One region of the Streptomyces sp. NPDC031100 genome, then DNA from elsewhere that is predicted to be linked to it. Evidence: riboswitches for the same ligand, from Rfam matches in the RefSeq annotation. Region 1 holds a riboswitch; each other region holds the start of a gene.
What was found. A riboswitch is a leader RNA that binds a small molecule or an ion and turns the genes downstream of it on or off. The one in region 1 is predicted to bind ZMP and ZTP.
Positions count from the first base shown of each region.

Region 2: linked by a shared signal. The riboswitch ahead of ACZ5DS_RS21440 (bifunctional 5,10-methylenetetrahydrofolate dehydrogenase/5,10-methenyltetrahydrofolate cyclohydrolase) and the one ahead of ACZ5DS_RS34005 (maleylpyruvate isomerase family mycothiol-dependent enzyme) in region 1 are both predicted to bind ZMP and ZTP.
Region 3: linked by a shared signal. The riboswitch ahead of ACZ5DS_RS30825 (glycine hydroxymethyltransferase) and the one ahead of ACZ5DS_RS34005 (maleylpyruvate isomerase family mycothiol-dependent enzyme) in region 1 are both predicted to bind ZMP and ZTP.

Region 1 covers NZ_JBVIGN010000014.1:249,881-254,351, forward strand. The annotation lists gene ACZ5DS_RS34000 (trypsin-like serine peptidase) at 233-1,216, opposite strand; ZMP/ZTP riboswitch at 2,028-2,116, shown strand; gene ACZ5DS_RS34005 (maleylpyruvate isomerase family mycothiol-dependent enzyme) at 2,155-2,919, shown strand; gene ACZ5DS_RS34010 (tetratricopeptide repeat protein) at 3,277-4,471, opposite strand, start outside.
Region 2 covers NZ_JBVIGN010000007.1:239,783-244,253, forward strand. The annotation lists gene ACZ5DS_RS21425 (S-(hydroxymethyl)mycothiol dehydrogenase) at 1-880, opposite strand, end outside; gene ACZ5DS_RS21430 (nuclear transport factor 2 family protein) at 1,117-1,482, shown strand; gene ACZ5DS_RS21435 (hypothetical protein) at 1,897-2,394, shown strand; ZMP/ZTP riboswitch at 2,473-2,553, shown strand; gene ACZ5DS_RS21440 (bifunctional 5,10-methylenetetrahydrofolate dehydrogenase/5,10-methenyltetrahydrofolate cyclohydrolase) at 2,576-3,424, shown strand; gene ACZ5DS_RS21445 (CU044_5270 family protein) at 3,437-4,414, opposite strand; gene ACZ5DS_RS21450 (RNA polymerase sigma factor) at 4,407-4,471, opposite strand, start outside.
Region 3 covers NZ_JBVIGN010000012.1:176,086-180,556, forward strand. The annotation lists gene ACZ5DS_RS30825 (glycine hydroxymethyltransferase) at 1-1,361, opposite strand, end outside; ZMP/ZTP riboswitch at 1,394-1,483, opposite strand; gene rocD (ornithine--oxo-acid transaminase) at 1,586-2,791, shown strand; partial or broken gene ACZ5DS_RS30835 (glutathionylspermidine synthase family protein) at 2,802-3,983, opposite strand; gene ACZ5DS_RS30840 (hypothetical protein) at 4,001-4,363, opposite strand.

The DNA of each region.
Region 1 (4,471 bases):
CAATACCTCCACGGCAGGCACCAACGATCGGTCACTGGAGGTTAGATCGCCGTCACTCTTGGTGACTCCGCCGTTCGGGTGAGGGCCATGGAGGTATGGGGGCAGAACACCATTCGCCCTGTGCGCTCTCTCACGCCGGGCGCGCCTGCTGCCCGCAGGCTGGACAGCCGCAGTCGAGTGGGCAGGGCCAGCCGACCCCGCCCACCCGCATGGTGGTCCTGGTCGGCTGCTGCTAGGAGGTCTGGGCCTTGTCGTACAGGGCCTTGACGTCGTTGCCGAAGTACGGGCCGAACATCCGGTTCGGCAGGAACGTGTAACCGAAGCTGTTCACGGAGACCTGCAGACCGGTGCCGGTCGCCTCGCTGAAGCCGGTGAACCAGGGGCCGCCGCTGGAGCCGCCCGTCATGTTGCAGCCGAGGCTGTGGTCCTGCGAGAAGAGGAAGTCCTTCGAGCTGTTGCCGCTGCAGTAGATGAGCTTCGTACCGTCGTACGGCGAGGCGGCCGGGAAGCCGAAGGAGTACATCTGCTTGTTGTAGCCGCCGTTGAACTGGATGCCCTGCGCACCGACGACCGAGGTGAGCTTCTTGCCGTTGAGCGGGGCGACCACCGCCGCGCCGACGTCGTAGTTGATGTCCTCACTCGCCTCCCACTGCGGGGTGGTGAGCGTCTTGGCCGCGGTCCACTGGCCGTACGGCGCGTTGCCGTTGTTGTACGCGGGCACGAAGACCCAGTTGGTGTGCCAGCTGCCCTGATACTTCACGCAGTGTCCGGCCGTGATGACGGTGCTGGCGTTCTGGCTCGTCACGGCGTCGCCGGTGCAGGACGCGGTACGCCCCTGGAACGTGAAGAACACCCGGCCCGACGTCGTGATGACGGCCCCGCCGCCGGTCCACGGGCCACCTGCCTGCGGGAAGGAGGCCGGGGCGGCGGTGGGTTCGACCGTCGTCGCCTGCCTCTCGGTCCGGGAAGCCTTCAGGCTCCTGGCGGCCTTGGAGGTCAGCAGCAGATCGAGCGGGGTGGCGCTGCGCATCCGCTCGGGCGTCCAGAAGGTGCGGGACTTGTGCTGTTCGGCTGCAGAGGCGGTACGGGCTGCCACCGAGTGCCCAGAAGTGGCTTCAGGGGTGGCCGCGTTGGCGGCACCGGCGTCGACGAGGCCGCCTGTGAACAGGGCACCAACGGCCAGCAGAATTCCCGTTGTTGTGCGATGGCGTCTCACGCATGTCTCCTTCTGCCGTGCCCGGACTGATCGGGTCCGGGCAGGGTGGGGGAACGAAGAGCGGTGCGGATAGACGTGCGTGGGGCAGAGTGCCATGGAATCAGTGCGTTGTCAGGAGCGCGTCAACGACGGGGTGAGTGGGGCGCAGATGTACCGGTCGGATGACGGGCTTTGGGGGGAGCAGACGTGCGAGGCGTCACCAGGGGACGACCGGCGCGTTGACATGGCGGGCGCGCAATGCCCGTCTGTTGGGTCGAGACGCGTCGTGCCATGGTAAAAGCGCTTCGAAGGATCTATATGATCAAGTCTTCCCGGATTGCGGCCATCACGCTTCTCGCTGTTGGCGGCCTCGGCCTATCCGCGTCCAACGTTTCGGCAGCCGCCCCTCGCTTCGACGCTCTTCCGGTGGGTGGCCTGGTTCCTGGCCCTACGCAGTTCCTGCCGCCGCCCACGGGTGACAACCCTGATGAGTCGCTCACCGGTGGAGTCCTGTACAACCCTGCGGATCCCATCAGCTTGGGGCCGCTCAACGTCGCCGTCCCTGCAGTGGGCCTGCTGTAGGTTCGGCCCGGGCGCGCCGCCGTTCCAAAGGTGGAAGACGACCATCGGCTGCTTCAGATCTTCGCTGAGGTAGCCGAGAGTCTTTCCGGACAGAGGGTTGCTTCCTCCGAAGAGCACAGAAGGAGCACCGAACTCCGCAGTCGCGTCCGCCCATGTCCGCGTATAGCGAGGCCATGCCGTACTCGTAGTTGCGCCCAGGGACGTGCAGGCGTTTGTGGCCTGTCCTCGGGAGTCGTCACCCTTTAGGGTGGCTGAGGGCCGTGACTGGCGCTGAGGGTGGAGTACCACCGGGGAGCGGCTCGGCCGTCATGGTCTGTGCCGCGCGTCTGGGCGATTCACTGTGACGCTCAGGAGTGCGCGTGGCCGGTCCCGTTGCGATGAGTACGGCCGACATCGATGGCCTGATCGATGACGTCGTCCGGTCCAGTGGCCGGATTACCAGGGCCGTCGTCGGCCGGACCGATGCTGAACTGCGAGCCCCCTCGCGGCTCGAGGGCCGGACGCGTGGCCATGTGCTCGCCCATGTGGCCCACTCCGCCGACGCTTACGTGTGGCTGCTGCGCCTGGCCCGTACGGGCGCCGAACCGGGGCCGCGCAGGGGTGTGGCCGCCCTGGTGCAGGCGATGGAGGAGACCGCCGCGCTGCCCGCCGCCGAACTCGTCGCCGAGGTACATGACCGCCTGGCGCAGCTCGTGGCGGAGTCGAAGGACATGCCTGCGGCGGCGTGGGACAGCATGGTCACGGCCCTGGCAGGCTGGCGGCACCCGGCCCGGTACACCCTCCAGCGGTGTCGGCGGGAACTTGAAACCCACCACCTGGACCTGGACTTCGGCTACCGCACGACGGACTGGCCGGACGCGTACGTCTCCTGGGCACTCGATGACACGCTCGCCGCACTCAAGGCTCAAGGCTTCGCCGTTTCCTCGGTCGAAGCGGTCGATCTCGGCCGGTCCTGGGAGCTCTGCACGGATGGCCCCGCGATCGCCGGCCCCGGACACGCACTGCTCGGCTGGCTCAGCGGCCGGACTTCCGCCGCCGGGCTCGTATCCGACCATCCGCCGACAGTTCTGCCGCGTTTGCCGGCCTGGCCGCAGCCGCCGTCCCCGGGTTGGGGGCGCGCCGACGAAGGCGGCAGTGCATGAAGCACGTCGCACGACGCACAGCCGCGCGCTGCACCCGCCTCGGCAGTCATGGTGGTTCTAGCGGCAGGAGCCGGGGCAGAGCTGTTTTCGCGGAGCCCCCGCACGGGCGGGCAGTGCGTCGCCGTTGTGGTGACGATCCGTCGCGTCCCCACCGGCGCCCGGCGCGCCCGCCGGCCCACCCGATCTTCCGCAAGGACCTGAGCCTCCGGGCGCCCGGACACCGAGGCCTTCACCCTGCACGGCCAGGACCAGCGGGCGGCTGCCCTCTTCGCCGTACGGCTCGTCCGGCTCGGGCACGACGGCCTGGCGAGCAGCCGATGTCCACGAAGCCTTCGCCAGGGCTCCGCTCTGTGATAGTCACTGCTCCCCGGTACAGCAGCCGCGCCCAGGCGCAGAGCCCGTGACCGCGTCCAGGCGGCAGAAGCAGGACGCCTCGATCGGTACGTCCGCCATCGCTGCGGCGATCTTCAGCTGCTGGGCCACGATCTGTGCCTCTCCCTCCTTGCCGAGCCGCACGAGGCACTCGTGGAGGCCGTGCAGGGCCCAGACGTTGCCCGGGTGCTGCAATGCGCGCGGCAGCGTGTCGTCGAGTCCGAGGTCGGCGCGATAGACGGCTTCGGCCTCCGCGACCAGGCCCTGTTCGAGGAGCAACGCGCCGTATGCGTGCCGGGTGGGCTGCATCCACCCCCACGGCTCGTCGTAGGGAAGGCCGTCGTCCAGCTCGATCGACCGACGCAGTGCCGCGAACGCCGATTCGTACTTCCCCTTGCGGTAGTCCAGCTCTCCGTCCAGCATGTGCGCGGCGATCGCCAGGATGTCCGAGCAGGTGTTGTTGAACAGCATCCGTGTCTCCGGGACCCGGGCGACCGCGTTGCGGAAGAGCTCACGTTCCGCCTCGGCCTCGTCGATCCGGCCCGTGGCCGAGAGAGCGACCCCGCGCGCGTACCGCAGCATTGCCGTGGTCACGCAGTACAGCTGCGCGTCGGCAGGTGTCGGAAGGATGAGGATGTCGTCCCAGCGGCCGAAGCGGATGAGCACGTGCACCCGCATCGCCAGGAAGCCCTCGAGCCAGTCGGCCATGGGCGGGCTGTCCATGCGCAACAGTTCCTCGGGCACGGCCGCTTCGAGCCGGTCCGCCGTTTCGATCGCGTCCTGGAAGCGTCCGAGGAACATCGCGCCGTAGATCTTGAAGTGGTAGTTGTGACACCGGTACAGGGTGTAGAAGTTCATCGCCCCGGCCCTGGCGTGGAACTTCTCGTCGGCCGCGATCGCCTCGGCGTTGTCGGAGATCACCCGGCGGTAGTCACCGCAGAGCACTTCCAGGTGCGACGGCATGTGCTGGAGGTGGCCCGCGTCCGGCACCAGACCGCGCAGCCGGTCACCCACCGGCAGGGCGACCTCGGGCGTCGGGGACATCTCCATCAGGTGGATGTACAGGTGGAGCAGGCCCGGGTGGCGCGCGCCCGCCTCCGTGGCCATCGCCCGTTCGAGCACCGCCTTGGCCTCGGTGGTGCGCGAACCCGGGGCCGGCCTGCCCGTGCGGATGTCCCAG
Region 2 (4,471 bases), on a different contig from region 1:
CCAGCAGCGGCAGGTCGAGCTTCATCTCGGGAGTGGGGACGCCGACGAGGACGACGGTGCCGGCCAGGTCGCGGGCGTAGAAGGCCTGCCGGTACGTCTCCGGGCGGCCGACCGCCTCGATGACGACGTCGGCGCCGAAGCCGCCGGTCAGCTCGCGGATCGCCTCGACCGGGTCGGTCTCCTTGGAGTTGATCGTGTGGGTGGCGCCCAGTGTGCGGGCCTTGTCCAGCTTGCGGTCGTCGATGTCCACGGCGATGATCCGCGCCGCGCCGGCGAGGTTCGCGCCGACGACGGCCGCGTCCCCGACGCCGCCGCAGCCGATGACGGCGACGGAGTCGCCGCGGCCGACGTTGCCGGTGTTGATCGCGGCGCCGATGCCGGCCATCACCCCGCAGCCGAGCAGCCCGGCCACGGCCGGGGAGACCGCCGGATCGACCTTGGTGCACTGTCCGGCCGCAACCAGCGTCTTCTCCGCGAAGGCGCCGATGCCGAGCGCCGGGGAGAGTTCCTGCCCGGTGGCGGCGAGGGTCATCTTCTGCTTCGCGTTGTGGGTGTTGAAGCAGTACCAGGGGCGGCCGCGCAGACAGGCCCGGCAATTCCCGCACACGGCACGCCAGTTGAGGATGACGAAGTCCCCGGGTGCCACATCGGTCACGCCGTCGCCGACCGACTCCACGACGCCGGCGGCCTCGTGGCCGAGCAGGAAGGGGAACTCGTCCGAAATTCCGCCCTGTTTGTAGTGCAGGTCGGTGTGACAGACACCGCAGGCCTGGACGCGTACGACGGCTTCACCGGGCCCCGGGTCCGGGACCACGATCGTCTCGACCCGTACGGGCTCGTCCTTCCCCGGTGCGATCACGCCGCGGACTTCCTGCGCCATGGCCTGGCCTCTTTTCCTCGATGTGCCTTCTGAGCCGACCCTACGCGCGGGAGATCGATAGCGGCACGGACCACGACGGCGGCCGTGGCTCTTTCGGCCGTCGTTCCTGATCCGCCCGGTGTTCGACGCGCCCGCGTCGGCCGCGCTTGCCGTTGCAGCCGGGGCGGAGGAGTCTCGGAGGTGGGGCGCGTGCGGTCTGCTCCCGCCGGGCCGCGGGCGCCTGAAGGAGGTCAACCATGGGCACCGCGACAGGCTCCACCTTCGACACCGAGACACTGCGTCGGGGCATAGAGGGGAACACGGGCAACACCCTGCTGGCCCTCTACGCGGACGACGCGGAGATCCGCATCATCGACCGCAACACCCAGCCCAGCCAGCCCAAGGTCCTGCACGGCCGGCGCGAGATAGCCGAGCTGCTCGACGACATCTACAGCCGCGACATGACGCACAAGCTGGACCAGTGCGTCATCCAGGGTGACCACGCCGCTTACTCCGAGTCCTGCGAGTACGCGGACGGCACCCGTGTCCTCGCCGAGTCCATGATCACTCTGCGGAACGGGAAGATCGCCGAACAGATCCTGATCCAGGCATGGGACGAGTAGGAAGGAAGGTCGCGAGGGTCCAGGTCACCTCCCGGCTGACCTGGACCTTCTCGGCCCGGGCGGCCCTGGGGCGGGCGCGGGGGACGCGCCCTCGGCGGCCAGGACCAGTGTCCGCAGCAGGTCGGCAAGCGTCCGCCGTTCTTCTACGGTCAGTGCTGCGAGCAGCGCGCCCTCACCCGCGTCCTCCGCTGCCGCATGCGCCTCGAAGGCGGCGTGCCCGGCCTCGGTGAGCCGTACCCGCACCCGCCGGCGGTCGCCGACAGCACCTCGTACTGCCAGTGCTTCAGGCCGTCGGAGGATGTCCCGGCGGACCTGGGCGGTGTGCCACGTGCCGGTCCATCGATGAACTCCTCGCTGCAGCACGTGAGTTGAGCATCGCCGATCGCTGGGGAGGTGCGGCGGGGCTGCGCATCGATGTACCGCAGGCTGGTCACGGACAACCACTTCGCCGAGCGGGCGACCGCAGCCACGCTCTACGCGGCGGCGCTGCGGGCCGGGGAGGGCGGCGCGGACGGTCTGCCGGCCCGCGAGGCGCTCCGGCACCTCGGCGACCACGACCGTGACGCCGGCGCCCACGAGCCGGCCGGGGAGCGCCGGCGCCGGGCCACCGCGCTGGGCGCCCGGGCCGGAACGGTGCCCGGCACCCGCTCCCAGCAGCTGCTGCTGGCCGTGCCGGCCCGGGACGCGGGTGAGGAGGCAGGCGCCGTGGCGCTGGCGGCGGAGATCGTCCGCCGGGCCGGGGCCATCGGCGCGGACCGGCCGGCCGCCCAGGCGGACGCCTTCCTCGCCGGGGCGGGCCCCATGGTGCCCGGGGCCCGCGGACGCGGCCCAGGGCCTGTCCGACGGAACAGGTCGGAGAAAGGAAGCGGCGCCAAGTCGGCGCAGGTGAGCGGGCCTGGTGCGGCCGGCTGATGGGCGTGCCAGGTCCCGCGTCTCCGGCATGATCCGCCGGACAGGCCCTGAGCACCGCCCGGACTCTCGGCTAGGCTGTGGGAGGGCCGTGACTGGCGCTGAGGTGGAGTACCACCGGGGAGCGGCCCGTGGTCGATGCCGCGCGCCTGGGCGATGAAGGTCAACCAGCTCAGGAGTGCAGATGACACAGGCCCGCCTCATGGACGGCACCGCCCTCGCCCGCCGCATCGTCGAGGAGACCGCGAAGAAGGCTGCCGATCTCACCGAGCGGACGGGCAGCGCGCCCTGTCTGGCCACGGTCCTGGTCGGCGAGGACCCGGCGTCCGTCACCTACGTCCGCATGAAGCAGAACCGTTGCCGCAAGGCCGGCATCGAGTCCCGTCACGTGGCGCTGCCCGCCGCCACGACCACCGCCGAACTCGTCGGCACCCTGCGGGAGTTGTCCGCCGACCCGGCCGTGCACGGCATCCTGCTCCAGCACCCGGTGGGCGACCACATCGACGAGCGGGCCGCGTTCGAGGCGATCGCGCCGGAGAAGGACGTGGACGGCGTCACCTTCGCCTCGTTCGCGACGATGAGCTTCGGCCTGCCGGGCTTCGTCTCCTGCACGCCCGGCGGCATCATCCGGCTGCTCGACGAGTACGACGTCGATCCCGCCGGGAAGCGGGCCGTGGTGGTGGGCCGCAGCGCGATCCTCGGCAAGCCGGTGGGCATGCTGCTGCTGGCCAGGGACGCGACCGTGACGTACTGCCACTCGCGCACCCGGGACCTGCCTGCCGCGGTCCGCGAGGCGGACATCGTGGTGGCCGCCGTCGGCCGACCGCGCCTCATTCGGGGCCAGGACATCAAGCCGGGCGCGGTCGTCGTCGACGCGGGCTACAACCCGGGCAACATCGGCGACGTCGACTTCGCATCGGCCGTGGAGCGGGCCTCGCTGATCACGCCGGTGCCGGGCGGCGTCGGCCCGATGACGATCGCCACGCTACTGGAGCAGACCGTCGACGCCGCCGCCCGGCAGCTCGGGGTGTGATCAGCGCACTCGTCAGCGCATCCAGGCGCTGTACTCCATGACGTCCCCGGCCTGGACTGCGTACTCGGGCTCGTCCCGGGTGAAGGTGGTCTCCAGGCCGAGGACGGCGCCGGTGCGGGGATCGAGGATCAGCATGCGCCGGACGCCCCCACCCCCGTACGCGTATGCCTGCCCCGGGCGGCCGAGCCGGTCCGTCACCTGCCCGACGGGCCGCAGCCCCTCGGCGTCCGCCAGGACCCGGACGAGGGCCGCCGACTCGTGGGCGCCGAGGGTCCAGTGGTCCAGCAACTCCTTGACGGCGTCCAGGAGTTCGGGGGTGCGTAGAGAGTCGGTGCCGACGGTCTCGGCAAGGTAGGCGCGCAGGGCGGCCGGATCGTGCGGCGGGCGTGCCTCGGGCGGGGCGTCGCTCCAGCTCGGCGGGTAGGTGGTCCGGCCGAGGACGTGGCCGTCCGCCACCACGCGCGGGTCACCGCCCTCGTCGGTGACGACCGGCCGGCCCGGACGGCGCGGGTCGGTCGCGACGACCAGCTCCGTGCGGCTGTCGTCCTCCCGCCAGCGCACGACCCGCTCCTCGGGAAGGGTGACGGGGGGCTTGCCGTCGGTCATGCTGAGGCTCCACGACTGCACGTGCGTGCCTTTGCGCAGACTCGGCGAGCCGTCCTGGGCGGCCGCCGCGGCAAGGCCGACCAGCTCCTTCAGGGGTACGGGCGTGGAGTGGGCCCGGACGGTCAGCGGGCGGGGCGCGGCGAGGGCGGGCGGGGTGCCAGGGCCGCCGAGCAGCGCGGTGAGGGCGGTCACCAGGACGACGGCGGTGGCGGCGAGGCCCCACAGCAGCCGGGTCCGAGGGGCGATACGGCGCCGTGGGCGGTCCTCGTGCAGCAGCCGCTCCAGCCGCCGCTCGGCGCGGTGGTCCAGCGGCCCGTCGCCGAAGTGGGGGCCGTCGGTGGGCACCGGGTTGGCGCGGCGCAGGAGTTCGAGTTCGTCAGCCATGTCGGTCGTCCTTGCAGGCGGTCGCGTCGGCGGAGGCGGGCGCGGCTGCCACAGCGG
Region 3 (4,471 bases), on a different contig from region 1:
AGGACGTGGGCCGCCTTGGAGGGGGCGCCGGACTTCGTCCTGCCCGGCTGCGTGGTGCCGAGGACGCGGTCGATCAGGCCCGCCACCTCGTCCATCTCCGCGATGCCCAGGCCGCGGGTCGTGAGGGCGGGGGTGCCGATGCGGATGCCGGAGGTGTACCAGGCGCCGTTCGGGTCGGCCGGGATGGCGTTGCGGTTGGTGACGATGCCGGACTCCAGGAGGGCCGCCTCGGCCTGGCGGCCGGTGAGGCCGTAGGAGGTGGCCACGTCGATCAGGTTGAGGTGGTTGTCCGTGCCGCCGGTGACGAGGGTCGCGCCCCGGCGCATCAGGCCCTCCGCCAGCGCGCGCGAGTTGTCCACGATGCGCTGGGCGTAGTCCTGGAAGGCGGGCCGGCGGGCCTCGGCGAGGGCGACGGCCTTCGCGGCCATGACGTGCGGGAGCGGGCCGCCGAGCACCATCGGGCAGCCGCGGTCGACCTGGTCCTTGAGGGAGTCGTCGCACAGGACCATGCCGCCGCGCGGGCCGCGCAGGGACTTGTGGGTCGTGGTGGTGACGATCTGGGCGTGCGGGACCGGGTCGAAGTCGCCGGTCAGGACCTTGCCGGCGACGAGGCCCGCGAAGTGGGCCATGTCGACCATCAGGGTCGCCCCGACCTCGTCGGCGATCTCCCGCATGATCCGGAAGTTCACCAGACGCGGGTAGGCCGAGTAGCCGGCGACGATGATCAGGGGCTTGAAGTCGCGGGCCTGGGCGCGCAGGGCCTCGTAGTCGATCAGGCCGGTGGCCGGGTCGGTGCCGTAGGAGCGCTGGTCGAACATCTTGCCGGAGATGTTCGGGCGGAAACCGTGGGTGAGGTGGCCGCCGGCGTCCAGGGACATGCCGAGCATGCGCTGGTTGCCGAAGGCCTGGCGCAGCTCGGCCCAGTCGGCCTCGGAGAGGTCGTTGACCTGGCGGGCGCCGGTCTTCTCCAGGAAGGGAGCCTCGACGCGGTCGGCGAGTACGGCCCAGAAGGCGACGAGGTTGGCGTCGATGCCGGAGTGCGGCTGGACGTAGGCGTGCCGGGCACCGAAGAGCGCCTTGGCGTGCTCGGCGGCCAGGGACTCCACCGTGTCGACGTTGCGGCAGCCGGCGTAGAAGCGGCGGCCGATGGTGCCCTCGGCGTACTTGTCGCTGAACCAGTTGCCCATCGCCAGCAGGGTGGCCGGGGAAGCGTAGTTCTCGGAGGCGATCAGCTTGAGCATCTCGCGCTGGTCGTGCACCTCCTGGCCGATGGCGTCGGCGACCCGGGGCTCCACGGCGCGGATGACGTCGAGGGCGGCACGGAAGGCGGTGGACTCGGTCGACAGGGGCTGCTCTGGCATGGGGACCTCCGGACGGCGTGCGTACAGCGTTCACGTTCGGCCCAGGCGCACGGCACTGTTTTCCCACTGGGCCGCTCCCCGATGGTCCGTCCCATCCCAGCGCGCCAGTCACGGCCCGTCGATCAGCCTACCGGGCGCGTCGGATCGCGCAGGTCCCGCGTCCACCATGCGAGCGAGGATAAGAAGGGGGGTGCATCCCGACTCTCTGGCCCTCTGGAGTTCCCGTGAACGCTACGGAGACGCTCATCGCCGCCGCCGACGCCCACAGTGCGCACAACTACCACCCGCTGCCGGTGGTCATGGCCACCGCGGACGGAGCCTGGATGACGGATGTCGAGGGGCGGCGCTACCTCGACCTGCTGGCCGGGTACTCGGCGCTGAACTTCGGCCACGGCCACCGGCGGCTGGTGGAGGCGGCCAAGGCGCAGCTGGAGCGGGTGACGCTCACGTCGCGGGCGTTCCACCACGACCGGTTCGCCGCGTTCTGCACCGAGCTGGCCGCGCTGTGCGGCATGCAGATGGTGCTGCCGATGAACACCGGCGTCGAGGCGGTGGAGACCGCGGTGAAGACGGCCCGGAAGTGGGGGTACCGGATCAAGGGGGTACCCGCCGAGATGGCGAAGATCGTGGTCGCGAGCGGCAACTTCCACGGCCGTACGACGACGGTCATCAGCTTCTCCACCGACCCCGAGGCGCGGGCGGATTTCGGGCCGTACACACCGGGCTTCCAGATCGTGCCGTACGGCGACCTGACCGCGATGCGGGAGGCGCTCACCGAGAACACGGTCGCGGTCCTGCTCGAACCGATCCAGGGCGAGTCGGGGGTGATCGTCCCGCCGGCCGGTTATCTGCCGGCGGTGCGGGAGCTGACCCGGGAACGGGACGTGCTGTTCATCGCCGATGAGATCCAGTCGGGGCTGGGCCGGACCGGCCGGACGTTCGCGTGCGAGCACGAGGGGGTCGCACCGGATGTGTATGTGCTGGGGAAGGCGCTGGGCGGCGGGATCCTGCCGGTGTCGGCGGTGGTGTCGAGCACCGAGGTGCTCGGGGTGTTCAGTCCGGGTGAGCACGGGTCGACGTTCGGCGGGAATCCGCTGGCCTGTGCGGTGGCGCTGGAGGTGATCGCGATGCTGCGCACGGGCGAGTACCAGGCGCGGTCCGCAGAGCTAGGCGAGCATCTGCACCGGGAGCTGGGCGCCCTGCTCGGCACCGGCACGGTGACGGCGGTGCGCGGGCGCGGGCTGTGGGCCGGGGTCGACATCGCGCCGAGGGTCGGTACGGGTCGGCAGGTGTCCGAGCGGCTGATGGACCGGGGTGTCCTGGTGAAGGACACCCACGGCGTGACGATCCGGATCGCACCCCCGTTGGTGATCAGCAAGGAGGACCTGGACTGGGGTCTCGCCCAGCTGCGGGCGGTGCTGGAGGTCTAGGAGTGTCCTGGAGGATCACGTGGGGCAGGAAGCGGGCGTACTCGTCGGTGATCAGGCCCGAGGACTCGCGGATGCCGAGGCCGGCCGGCTCGTCCAGGACGACCCAGGCGCCGAGGACGACGTGGTTGCCGTCGAAGGCGGGCAGCGGGGCGAGCGCCTGGTAACAGCAGGGCTCGTCCCGTACGACCGCGGGTGCGCCGGGCTCGTGGACGGTCACGCCCGCGCCCTCGCGGCCCAGCAGGGGCTTGGCGACGTAGCCGGCCGAGCGCGCCAGCTCGCGGGGGCCGTCCAGGTAGGCGGGCAGCAGGTTCGGGTGGCCGGGGTACAGCTCCCAGAGGATGGCGAGGAGGGCCTTGTTGCTCAGGAGCATCTTCCAGGCGGGTTCGATCCACAGGGTGCTGCCGGTGCCACCGCCGTTGTCCAGGGTGTCGAGGACGTGCCCGGCGAAGGCGTCGGTGGTGAGCCACTCCCACGGGTAGAGCTTGAAGATGCTGCGGATGAAGCGGAGCCTGTTGTCCACGAAGCGGCCGGAGAGGGTGTCCCAGCCGATCTCCTCCATGGAGATCCAGTCGGTGGCGAGGCCGGCCTGTTCGGCGGTCTCCTTCAGATAGGCGACCGTCATCAGGTCCTCGCCGAGTTCGTCGGCGGAGGAGTGCGCGAAGTGCAGGGGGCTGCCCGGCGGGAGCAGTCCGGCCTGTTTCCGCCAGGCGTCGACCAGGCGTTCGTGCAGGGAGTTCCACTGGTCGGCGCCGGGGAAGCGCTCCTCCATCCAGAACCACTGGGGTGAGGCGGCCTCGACCAGGGAGGTCGGGGTGTCCGCGTTGTACTCCAGCAGCTTGGCCGGGCCCGTGCCGTCGTACCGCAGATCGAACCGGCCGTAGACGGAGGGGAGTTCGGCGCGCCGCCGCCAGGCCTCGGTGACGGCCTCGGCGATGCGCGGCTCTGTGATACCGAGGTCGGCGAGACGGTCCTTCGCCACGATGTGCTCGGCGGCCGCGAGGCACATGCGGTGCAGTTCCTCGACGGTCTCCTCCAGCGCCTCGACCTCCTCCAGGGTGAAGACGTAGTAGGCGCTCTCGTCCCAGTAGGGGCGCAGTTCGCCGTCGGGGTGGCGGGTGAGGGGATAGACGAGCCCCTGCTCCTCGACGGTCTGCTGCCAGCCGGGGCGGGGGGTGGTCGTACGGCGTTCCATGGGACTGCTGCTTCCGCTCAGCCGCCGGAGCTGCCGTGGCCGCCGCCGAAGCCGCCGCGGTGGACACTGTGGCTGTCGCCCGAGGAACCGTGCGAACCGGAGCCGGAGCCGGAGCCCCTGCTCGGCTTGGTGAAGGAGCCGCCCTTGACCCAGGAGCCCTTCTTCTTGCCGCCGTAGTACCAGGCGCCGTTCACGGAGGCCTTGGTCGTCTTGCAGTTCTTGTCGGAGACGACCTTGTAGCCCTTGGTGAGCTGGTAGCTGTTCCGGTCGACGCAGCGCTTGTCCGGGTCGGACGAGCAGGCGGTCAGGGCGGTGGCCAACAGGCCCATGCCGCCGAGGATGACGGTGCCCGAGCGAAGTCGTCGGCGTGCGGTGGCCATGATGGTGTCTCCCCCGATGGCTGGCTTGCCCGTTGGCTGGCTTGTTTCCGGCGGTCAGCCTAGAGAACGGTGAGAGCGGGGGCCACGGCGGGTTGCGGGTTCGCCCTC